3 regions of the Desulfofundulus luciae genome follow, and region 1 is predicted to be linked to each of the others. Evidence: riboswitches for the same ligand, from Rfam matches in the RefSeq annotation. Region 1 holds a riboswitch; each other region holds the start of a gene.
What was found. A riboswitch is a leader RNA that binds a small molecule or an ion and turns the genes downstream of it on or off. The one in region 1 is predicted to bind cobalamin.
Positions count from the first base shown of each region.

Region 2: linked by a shared signal. The riboswitch ahead of J2Z49_RS12260 (energy-coupling factor ABC transporter permease) and the one ahead of J2Z49_RS09870 (carbon-nitrogen hydrolase family protein) in region 1 are both predicted to bind cobalamin.
Region 3: linked by a shared signal. The riboswitch ahead of thiC (phosphomethylpyrimidine synthase ThiC) and the one ahead of J2Z49_RS09870 (carbon-nitrogen hydrolase family protein) in region 1 are both predicted to bind cobalamin.

Region 1 is NZ_JAUSUX010000015.1:44,391-48,207, reverse strand. It holds gene cobN (cobaltochelatase subunit CobN) at 1-612, opposite strand, end outside; gene J2Z49_RS09870 (carbon-nitrogen hydrolase family protein) at 632-2,341, opposite strand; cobalamin riboswitch at 2,481-2,762, opposite strand; gene J2Z49_RS09865 (MarR family transcriptional regulator) at 3,068-3,535, shown strand; gene J2Z49_RS09860 (hypothetical protein) at 3,492-3,725, shown strand; gene J2Z49_RS09855 (ABC transporter permease) at 3,740-3,817, shown strand, end outside.
Region 2 is NZ_JAUSUX010000025.1:4,799-8,615, forward strand. It holds gene cbiQ (cobalt ECF transporter T component CbiQ) at 1-564, opposite strand, end outside; gene J2Z49_RS12255 (energy-coupling factor ABC transporter substrate-binding protein) at 557-889, opposite strand; gene J2Z49_RS12260 (energy-coupling factor ABC transporter permease) at 892-1,638, opposite strand; cobalamin riboswitch at 2,041-2,327, opposite strand; gene J2Z49_RS12265 (DsrE/DsrF/DrsH-like family protein) at 2,497-2,964, opposite strand; gene J2Z49_RS12270 ((Fe-S)-binding protein) at 3,063-3,817, opposite strand, start outside.
Region 3 is NZ_JAUSUX010000003.1:3,568-7,384, reverse strand. It holds gene bzaB (B12 lower ligand biosynthesis ThiC-like protein BzaB) at 1-747, opposite strand, end outside; gene thiC (phosphomethylpyrimidine synthase ThiC) at 751-2,049, opposite strand; cobalamin riboswitch at 2,159-2,353, opposite strand; gene J2Z49_RS02445 (DUF6125 family protein) at 2,569-3,081, shown strand; gene J2Z49_RS02440 (fumarylacetoacetate hydrolase family protein) at 3,147-3,817, opposite strand, start outside.

The DNA.
Region 1 (3,817 bases):
CAGCTCGTCCACAAAATCGGTGTTGCCGGCTACCCGGTAACTCTGGTAGAAAAGAATGCCCACCACGGGTTTACCTTCCTTTAGTTTTTCCTCAAGAAGAGCCGCCGCCTGGGCCTCACTCTGACACCCCGGGTAGTATAATCCTTCCCAGGGAAGGGGTTTGGGCTCCGGCACAGGGTAAAACTTGCCCAAATAACGGTTAATTGACCAGATGAGTAAATTTTTGAGGTTCTCTTCCCCGCCGTAACTAACATATAACCGGACAAGCCGGTAATCTTCTTCAGAAAGGTTGCTCAAGCCCAGGAGCGCCCGGGTATCATCCCCCACCGAAGGCAGAACGGCCAGAGGTATGGCCTGTTCTCTGGCAAGAGCCGTTACCCGGTCAAAAGAGGGTAAGGAGTCAGGCCCACCCATCAGGTGCAGGATCACCAGGTGGCAGCAGTGAACCGTATCCAGTAACTCTGCTTCCTTTTCCGGGCCGGTTAAATCCCGCTTTGCGTATGCCAGAACCTCCACCAGCGGACCGTATTCCCGGTGCACGCTCCTGACGGCATTACTGAGGCTGCCCAATTCACCCTCAATGGCCGTGTAAAACAATATTCTAAGCTTCATCCCATTCTCGCCCCTCTTCTTAAAAAAGTTTGTAATGTGTCAGGAGGAGGTCATAATCCACCTTTTCCAGGAACTTCTTCTGCCTGGTTTCCTGCGGGTTTAAAAGCATAATGTTGATCCTGTCCTCATTGACAGGAGACACCAGCCGCACGCGCCTTTCAGAGTACCGGGAATAACTGTAAATTAAGCTGCCGCCCAGGGCACAAAAAGAACCACTGGACCCCCACTGGTTGGCCACCACCAGGTGCATTTGTTCGGCTATCCTGGCTTCCCAGATAAACTGGCTTTTTTCATCATTCCAGAGGGCGGGAACGCAGAGCACATCCACCCCCTGTTTGGCCAGACTCTCCAGGCTTTCCGGGAAAAACAGGTCATGCCCCAGTAAAATGCCCACCCTGCCAAAGGGGAGGTCAAAAAAGCAAAAATCTTCCTGCCCGGGGCGAGCCCATTCCCTGTCGGAGGGACTTAAGTGTATCTTTCTGTATTTTCCAAGCAATCCCGCCGGACCGATCAACACGGCAGTGTTAAACAGTTGACTGTCTTCCCTTTCTAACACCCCCATCACCACATACAGGTCCAGCTTTTCTGCCCTCCGGATAACAGCCCCGGTAACAGGGCCGGGAACCGGTTCGGCCAGTTCTTCTGCCTGTGCTGGTTGAGATATGGCCCCTGTTACAGCAAGTTCCGGAAAAACAACCAGGTCGAGCTTCATCCCCCTGCGGGCAGCCAGGTCTGCGGCCTGGTCCAGGAATGACAAAATGCGCCGGATATTTCTCACCGGCTCTCCAGCCTGTGGAGCAAACTGAACAGTGGCTACGGCAAACTCCTTTCCTGCGGACAACCCCAGCAGCGCCTCCGGTTCAAATTGGGAAAAGGTATCCAGCGTTATACCGGCATAGAATTCCGGTCGCCTGTCGCCCAGCAGGACACCGGCCCCGGGGGTAAAAAATCTCCCGTTTTTTAATGGCAACGTGCCATAAAGGATGGTGTCATTAGCAGACTGTACTTCCTTTAAAACGCTACCGTCGGGGCCAATGATGAACGATTGTGACGCATTACAGTTCATGCTTTTATCCTGACCCGTACGGTTACAGGCCAGTACATAAACTCCGTTTTCCAGAGCCCGGGCACGCCAGAAAACTTCCGGCGGGTAGTGATGGGGCGGCCAGTTGGCCGGGATCAGCAGCACCCGGGCACCTTTCAGGGCAGCCATTCGCGCCGCCTTGTACCAGTATGTGTCGGCACAGATGAGCACACCCACTCTACCAAAGCAGGTTTCTGCCACCAGCACGGGCAGGTTACCCCTGGCCGCCCAGAGATTTTCCTTAAAGGCAGGGGCCAGCTTACGGTGCTGACCCATTACCCGGCCGTCCGGGCCAATGAGCACTGCGGTGTTATAATAAATCCCCGATTTTAAATCCACTTCCGGCAGCCCCAGGCAAATGTAGACCCCGTACCGGCGGGCCAGGGCGCCGAACAATTCTGTGGTCGGGCCGGGAACGGTCTCCACAAAGGGGGAAATGTCCCTTCTGCTTTCAAAGGTATAACCCGTGGTGGCCAACTCGGGGTTTATAATGATCCGGGCACCGCCGGCAGCAGCCTCTTCATTTAAGGCCAGCAACCGCCGCAGGTTATGTTCCTTATTTTTCCACTTGATGGCTGCATGGATTAAAGCCACCCTGACTTCTTCCGGCATCTTTAACACCTCATCAAGAAACTCCTTTTCCACCCGGAAATTTCCGACCGTCCGGCCAGATATAATGCCGGGGTTCCTCCTGGCAATTAAAAACGGGCAATCAAAAACCCCCGCTACGCATAAAGCGGGGGTAGGGAAAATCAGACCTACCACATCCCTATCCGCGTAGGCAGCATGGTGAAAAAACGGGGCAGGTCTCCTGGCTCGGGTTCATCGGAACTCCACGTCTTCCCATCCAGCACTCACCAATGAACCGTAACATCCAATGGCACGCTTGACAAATAATGAAAACATAGCTTAAGGTTTCATCAATATCATCGGTGAGTGCTGGACAGTGACATTATGTGGGTTCCTTCCCCCTCACAGTGGCGGGACCGCGCCGGATTTGCACCGGCTTCCCTTTTCAGCCTGGCCCCCATCAGAGAAGCAGGACACCCCGTCCACATTATTTAACTGTTAAAAACACAAAAGGTCTTTCCCATTCCGGGGCAGACCTTCGTGGCCAGCATTTCCATTCATACCGGAATTATTTAAAATGAAAATTTCTACTTTGGGATGACTTCTATATCCAACGACCAAATCCTCCTTTAGAAAAAAATTTTTTCGGAGAAGGTTACTATTCAGTCCACCTCATGCAATCCCTGCATGCAGGCCGTCCTTCTTCAAAGATAGTATAACCGACTTTACGCCCCAAATGTGAAATACATTGATCATCAAATTTTTTGATGGTATATTTTAGTTGGGAAGACAGGTGATGTGATGAATAATAACGAGCAGTTGCTCACTGAAAAAATTGCCGATGCAATCTGGCAAATCTGGCGTTGCTGGCGTTTGACGTCCCACCCGGTAAAACAGGGTAAGATTACACCCGAGCAGTACTGGGTTTTGCACATCCTGCACCGGTTTGGGCCACAGCGGATCAAAGACATTGCCGTGCGCATGGGTACCGGCTCAAGCTCGGTGACCATCACTGTCAAGCGACTGGAGCGCATCCTGCTTACCACTCACTATATGGAAGAGGCCGATACAGTCTGTAATCGAATTGGCATACTTAATCGTGGCGAAATGGTGGTTACCGGTACGCCGGCAGAATTAAAGGCAATGACGGGTAACCCCGGTGCTTCCATGGATGATGTATTTACTTATTTTACCGGTAATTTTTTGGATGCAGGGGGAGATTTTCGTGGAATCAGACAGGTTCGCCACATCAGTCGCCGCCTCGGTTGAACCGGCGGCAAAATCAGGCAGCACAGTGCTGCAGGCACTAACAGACATGCTGGTCATCGTCGAAATGGAACTGCGCAAGCTGCGCCACGAACCGACCGAGCTGTTCACCCGGGCCGTGCAGCCTGTGCTCTGGCTGCTGATTTTCGGCCAGGCTTTCAGCAAGGTACGCGATTTGACACAGGCGGGGTAACTTACCAGACTTATATGACCCCCGGCATTCTCTCGCAGTCGGTGATGTTTACAGCCATCTTCTTTGGTCTTTCGACTATCTGGGAAAGAGAT
Region 2 (3,817 bases), on a different contig from region 1:
CGCCTCCAGACTGGCATAGCCACAGCGTGAGGTCTGGGAAATGTACATTCTACCGGCTGTTTCCATGATTACGAAGATAAAACGGTAGACCAGGCCCATCAATTCAATTAATAAGGCAGGCACCTTTAACCGGCGCAGGACAGAAATGATCTCCACCATGGGGGTGGTTAGAGATAAAAAGTAAAGGCAGGATACGGCCCCCAGAGATTTGGTAAAGAGCAGGCCGGCATGATAAAGGCCCGGTATGGTTACACCCAGGGTGATCCCCCAGATAACGAGCCCGTACACAGCCGGGTCGGGTTCCCGGGAGATGGTCAGGGTGATGGCCAGCAACCCGGCCACCAGAAAACCCAGGGGCAGCAGCAAAAGTTTGAAGTAAAAGCGGGCCGGTATGCGGGCACCCAGGATTATGGCCGCCGCCGTCAGACCGGTGATCAGGGCAGGTACCAGTATGCTTGAAGCCGCCAGGCAGATGCCCATGGTAAGCATGGCAAAGGCAAATTTTTCTCCGGGATGAACATGGCGCAGGCTGCTGGTATATGCATACTGGTCAATTTTAAACACCAGTATCTCTCTCCTCTAACAACTCCCCGGTTTGCTTTTGCTTGACGTGGTTCCCTCTCCATCCGCGGTAGAATCCTATGAAATAGCCGATAAATCCGGCACCCAGCGCTGCCTGCAGGGCAAAGAGCAAGCTTTCGATTTCTCCGCTGGGTGGCTCCCACACGGATTCAAACCACGGCTGGTAATCTGGGTGTAATTCTCCAATGATTTTCTCTGCCTGGCCATCGGCACCCCCAAATTCAGCATTTTTATTCACCACCAGGGGAAAGACAGCCAGCACCAGGACAATGAAAATCAAAAACAGGTTTTTCACACCAGTTCTCATCCTTATACCTCCCGGGATAATACTCGTAATTGTTCCAGTTCACGGCGGTTGTGAGCAACCAGGAAGTTAAAAACAATGATGGTGAGAATCCCCTCGCTGATGGCCAGCGGCACCTGGGTTATCGCAAAGATACCCATGAACTTAACCATGGCTGCTACCACCCCGCCATGGGAAGCGGGAAAGGCCAGAGCCAATTGTATGGATGTGGTAACATAGGTTAACAGATCTCCTAAAAAGGCAGCCACAAATACCGAAAGCCACCGGGGCATGGCCAGCCTCTGGCCCAACCGGAAAAGAACATAGGCCGCCAGGGGGCCCACCACCGCCATGGAAAAGGTGTTGGCCCCCAGCGTGGTTAAACCACCGTGAGCCAGCAGGACTGCCTGAAAGAGCAATACGATGCAGCCCAATACGCTCATAGCCCATGGTCCGAAAAGTATGGCCCCCAGCCCGACGCCGGTGGGATGAGAACAACTGCCGGTAACAGAAGGAAGTTTCAAAGCCGAAAGGACAAAGGCAAAGGCACCAGCCAGCCCCAGGAGCATTTTCACACCTGGGTCAACCTTTACGGCTTTTTGAATGGACAGGATACCTGCAACAAGAAAGGGTAAGGTCAAAACATACCAGAAAAGGCACCACTTTAAGGGAAGAAACCCCTCCATTATGTGCATGGCCCAGGCATTTTGCTGGGGAAAGAACAGGAAAAGAAGAAAGAGAATGGATAAAAGGACCCACGTATTCTTCCTCATAAAAATACCTCCCTTAAGAAATAGGGTCACCCGGCAAACGGCCCGCCCAACCAGTACAAAGAAAACCCCCCGACCCGGTGCCGGGGGGTAATGTAACCGTGTGAACACAAAAAGGACATGCTCCACCGCTCCCCCGGTACAGATAATGAGGAGTGGAATAGGCATGTCCTCTGCTGCCCTCAGGTCATAGCCCCCTCAAGTCACCCAGAGCTTCCTTAAAAAAGTTGAAGGGGCTCCCCGGACAGTGGACCACATCACCCTTTAAGCTTTATCCCTCGGGATAAAGCACCTATTCCTGCAATCTGGCATTTTTAAAAAACTAACAACCCCTGCGTGTCCGGGTGCAGGGGTAAAAGCGTCCATACTCTAACATCTTTCACCTCCCCATGGACCGTAGGTACAAACGGTGAAAAGGAACGGGCAGGTTTCCTGGCTCATGGATCACTGCCCCACCACGCCTTCCCAACCCAGCATTCACCAGCGACATCGGTTAAACCATACTGTTACATTTTCCCTGCTGAACAAGCGTGTCATTGGATATAGCCGCTCATCCTCATCAGTGAGTGCTGGGCCAGTGGCTTTGTGTGGCGGGCTCCCCATTCACAGTGGCGGCACCGCGTCAGATTTTCACTGACTTCCCTCTATCCTTGCCTTTTGCGGCAGGGAGCACCCGTTCACTTTATTCAATTGCCTAAATTATAACACAACAGGTATACGCTGTCCAGAATTTTTCCCGCCCACAAACTGCCAAAACTTCAGTCTCAGAACCCCTTCGCAAAATTGCCGGTAAAAACGGCATTGCCTCCCCGCGCCCCAAAATATGGAAGACCTGGCCTTTTAGCGCAGGTCCTCCAAAGGCTAAATAAAGAGGTTTACATTGGCCTCGTCGGCTTCGGCCAGGTAGGTGGCCACCCCGGCAAACTCCAGGCCGTCGATGAGTTCTTCTTTCCTTATGCCCATCACGTCCATGGACATGGTACAGGCAATCATTCTTATACCCTGCTCCCTGGCTAACCGGATAAGTTCCGGAAGGGGGGTAACATTTTGCTGCTTCATTACGATCTTCATCATTTTTGCACCCAGGCCGCCGAAATTCATCTTCGATATCCCCAGCTTGCCGGCACCCCTGGGCATCATCCAGCCGAACAGCGCCTGCAAAAAACTCTTCTTTACCTTAACCTTCTCCGGCCTTCTCAGGACGTTTAATCCCCAGAAGGTGAAAAACATGGTCACCTCGTCACCCATGGCAGCAGCTCCATTGGCAATGATAAAGGCGGCCATAACCCGGTCAAGATCACCGCTGAAGACGATGATGGTCTTTTTCATGTGCCTGCACCCCCGTGCCTTATTTTAGTTAACCGGCAAGTTGAGGACAAAAGATGTGGAACCGGTGTTTTTCTTCCAGCATAAAGAGGACCTTCATCCTATCCCCCGCAGTAGGCCTGTACCAGGTAGCTGGATATATCCTCCACCTGTATTTCTCCACCGGCTGCTTTTTGCAAATTCACCAGGCAGATCGGGCACATGGTCACCGCCCTGAAAGAAACCTTCTTGATTTGATCCACCCTTTTTTTAGCATTTTCTTTTGCCTTCCTGGGGAACAGAGATTCGGCAGGCCCGCCGCAGCAGAAGGTGAACTTTCCGGAATCCACAGGTTCCCTTAAGTCAATGCCCGCTTTATCCAGCAAAGTTCTCTGCTCCTGCAGCACGTTCTCCTGCCTGGCATATAAACATGAGTCGTGGACGACCGCTTCCAGGCGGAGCTCCTTTCGGGGCTTCAGGTCCCGCTCCACCAGCACTTCCAGGTAGCTTTTTACCTGCAGGTCATATCCTTTGATCAGGTTAGGGTACACGGAACGAAGCATATGGGTGGTGTGGGGGTCAACGGTGATGACCTTTTTGACCCGGTATTTTTTAAAAACATCCATTACTCTACGGGCGTGGGCCTCCAGGACATCGTCCACTCCCAGGTCATAAACAAGCGCCCCCGAGTACAGGTCTTCTTCGTACAAATAACCGAACTCAACTCCCGCCCGCCTTAAAAGCCGTGCGATATTGACCAGTATTCTGCCGCAGGACTCCTGCATGTTTCTGGACGGTACGGCCAGAAGACCCGCTACATTGATAAACCTGTTGATGACCCTTCCTACCTTTACAAAGTCAGCGATCCATGAATCCT
Region 3 (3,817 bases), on a different contig from region 1:
CCCGGCCACCAGCAGGCCCTGGATCTGGGAGCCGTCCAGGGAATCGGCAATGCACCCGGGGCGGATGGCATCGCCCAGACTCAAGGTGACATCGTACTCCCGCAGGATGTCCAGCACCCGATCGAAGTCCTCGTAGAGGGGATTTTCCTTCCTGTTGTGCAGCATCCAGCCGGTGAGGAAGGCGCCGCCCCGGCTGACAATATCCGTCACCCGGCCGGTTTTCTGGAGGCGCTCCACCACCTCAAAATTCAGGGCGCAGTGAATGGCCATAAAATCAATGCCCGCGGCGGCCTGCTTTTCTATGGCTTCAAACATGTCCTCCGGGGTCATGGCCACAATGCCGCCCCTCTTCTCGATAGCCTCAATGCCCGCCTGGTAGATGGGCACGCTTCCCACGGGAACCGTGGCCCTTTCCAGGCTTAAGAAGCGCATGCCGTCGATGTCCCCCCCGGTGGAGAGGTCCATAATGGCATCGGCCCCGGCGGAAACGGCCACCTCGATCTTGCGGGCCTCCATTTCCGGGTCGTCCCGGTCGCTGGAGGTGCCGATGAGGGCATTCACCTTGGTCCGCAGGCCCCGCCCGATGGCGCAGGTCCGGACTCCTCTCCGCAACCTGTTCTTCGGTATAACAATTGTACCGGCGGCCACCCCGGCGCGGATAAATTCCGGATCCACTCCCTCCCGCCGGGCCGCCTCCTCCATCTCCGGCGTGATGCGACCCTCCCTGGCCGCCAACAACTGGGTCATAACCTAACACACCCCCTGCTCTTTGCCCAGATATTCCCCTACCACCTGCATGGCGCAGTACTTGCCGCACATGGCACATGCCCGGTGAGAACCGCGGCTGCGCTCCCGGCGAAGGGCACCGGCCCGGCCGGGGTCGAGGGCCAGTTCGATTTGCCTCTCCCAGTCCAGGGCCTTGCGTGCCCTGGACATTTCCAGGTCCCACTGCGCCGCCCGGGGCTCCCTGGCCACGTCGGCTGCATGGGCGGCAATGCGAGCGGCAACGACCCCTTCCCGCACCTGCTCCACATCGGGCAGTCCCAGGTGCTCCGCGGCGGTGACATAACAGAGAAATTCCGCCCCGGCCCAGGCCGAAAGGGCCCCGCCGATGGCCGCCGTAATATGGTCGTATCCCGGAGCGATGTCCGTAACCACCGGACCGAAGACAAAATAGGGCGCCCCGTGGCAGAGCTGCTTTTCCAGCTGCACGGTGGCCTTCAGGTGCCCCAGGGGGACATGCCCCGGCCCTTTCACCATCACCTGCACCTGCTGCTGCCGGGCCCGGGCCACCAGTTCCCCCAGCACCACAAGCTCCTGCACCTGGGCCGCGTCCAGGGAATCGGCCAGGCAGCCGGGGCGCCACCCGTCGGCCAGGCTCAAGGTAACATCGTAGCGGCGGCAGATCTCCAGCAGCCGGTCGAAATGCTCATAAAGGGGGTTCTCCTGCTGGTTGTAAATCATCCAGCCCATTAAGTGGCTGCCCCCGTGACTGACCAGGTAATCGACGCGGCGGTGCTTTCTGGCCGCCCGCAGGGTCTGCCAGGTGGTGGCACAGTGCAGGGCCAGAAAATCCACCCCGTCGGCCGCCTGCCGCTCGATTACCTCGAACATATCGTCCACCTTCATTTTGACCGCCGCCCCGTACTTCTCCCGGGCTTCGGCCAGGGCCTGGTACACGGGCAGGGTGCCCACAGGCGTGGTGGTTGCGGCCAGCACGGCCCGCCGGGCACCGTCAATATCCCCGCACACGCTCAAATCCATGATGGCGTCCGTCCCGGCCTCCACGGCGGCACGCACCTTGGCCACCTCGCCCTCGATGGTGTCCCCTTCCCCCGCCAGGCCCACACTGGCGCTCACCTTCACAGCCAGGCCCGTTCCAATGCCCACGGGATCGATGTTCTTTCTCGTGCGATTGCGGGGTATGACGATGGTGCCTTCCGCCACTCCCCGGCGGACGAATTCCGGATCCACCCCCTCCCGCTCGGCCACCCTTTTCATCTCGGGGGTAATCTCCCCGGCCAGGGCCCTGGCCATTTGCGTTGGCATTTTCGACCCACCTCCATGGAAGTAAAATAAAAAGTCCCCAGCCAAAACTTTACCTGGCTGAGGACTTTACCATCATCCTCCGCGCACGGCCGCCCTTCCGCGCGAGAGCAGCCATTCTCTCAAACAGGCAGGTCTCCTGGCTAACGGATCATCGCTTTTTATCCCGGCCTTCCCGGCCAAACCCCAGTGACCGGGATAAGCTCCCCGACTACAGTGGCGGGACCGCGCCGTTTCCGGGTGGTATGCCACCCGTCCGGACTTCCCTATTCTCCCCCTGTGGGGCACCTGTTTGACTATTCAGTTATTGCTATTATTTTACCACAACCGGCCCGGGGCATCAAGAACAATTTTTCAGTCAGGCACATAATCTTAAAGAGGTTGGTAAGCACCGTCCGGGGCGGCGGCCTGACATCATCTTATTCTATCGATTCTATAGAAATGTCCAAAAAGATGTGGTATTATTTTTAAAAGATTAATAATTATTAATAATCCGGGAAGGGAAAGGTAGGGAGATAGAGAATGTCCAACCAGTTTTCCGAGCTTACCAGGGAAGAATTGCTGGTCGTGTTAGGGGACTTTGCCAAACGCTGGCTGGCCCACGATGGTCTTTGGTTCCAGGCCGTAGAGCGGGAGCGTGGTATGGATGCGGCCATCAGGGCCGACGCGGCAGCCTGGGAACAATTCACGGTGAATGAAGCCAGGCGGATCATGCAGTTGCACGGCATCCCGGAAAACGGGGGCATCCCGGCTCTGAAAAAGGCACTGGGCTACCGCATGTACGCCCTGCTCAATCGCCAGGAAATCGTTGATGTGGACGAAAACCGGATCATTTTCCGCATGAATGACTGCCGGGTGCAGTCCGCCCGCAAAAGAAAAAACCTGCCCGACTTCCCCTGCAAAACTGTCGGACTGGTGGAGTATGCCGGCTTTGCCCGGGCCATAGACCCGCGCATAAAAACCCGCTGCATCTGCTGTCCACCCGATGAACATCCGGAAGAATACTTTTGCGCCTGGGAATTCTGGATTGATTGAAGCCGGGCGCACACAAAAAGCCCCGCCGGCACGAGGCCGGGAGGGGGAAATTCTAAGTTAATAAGTTAAGTGCCCGGCACTATTACGTTTGCCAGCCGGCCGATGCCGGATATAACCACCTCCACCGTGTCCCCGGGCTGCACCGGCCCTACCCCCGCAGGCGTGCCGGTAAGGATGACATCCCCGGGCAAAAGGGTCATGATGCGGGAGATAAAGCTAACCAGCCGGTATACCGGAAAGATCAACTGGTCTGTGGAGGAGTGCTGTTTTCGCTCCCCGTTGAGGTAGAGCGAAACTTCCCTGTCCCCCGGGTCAACGCCGGTGACGATGTAGGGACCCAGGGGCAGGAAGGTGTCAAACGACTTGGCCCGGGTCCACTGCCCGTCCTTTTTCTGGAGGTCCCGGGCGGTAACGTCGTTGGCACAGGTATAGCCCAGTATGTACTCGACCGCTTCTTCCTCCCGCACGTGCCGCGCCTTTTTCCTGATCACCACCGCCAGTTCGGCCTCGTAGTCCACCTGCCGGCTCATGGCCGGGTAAACAATGGGTTCCCCGGGGCCGATCACGGCGGTGGATGGCTTCAGGAACAGGACCGGTTCCTCCGGCAGGGCCATACCCAGCTCCAGGGCGTGGTCCCGGTAATTGAGCCCCACACACACCGCCTTGGTGGGCAGGCAGGGAGCCAGCAGGTCCAGCTCCGGCAGGGCGAACTGCCGCCCGGATACCGGTTCCAAAG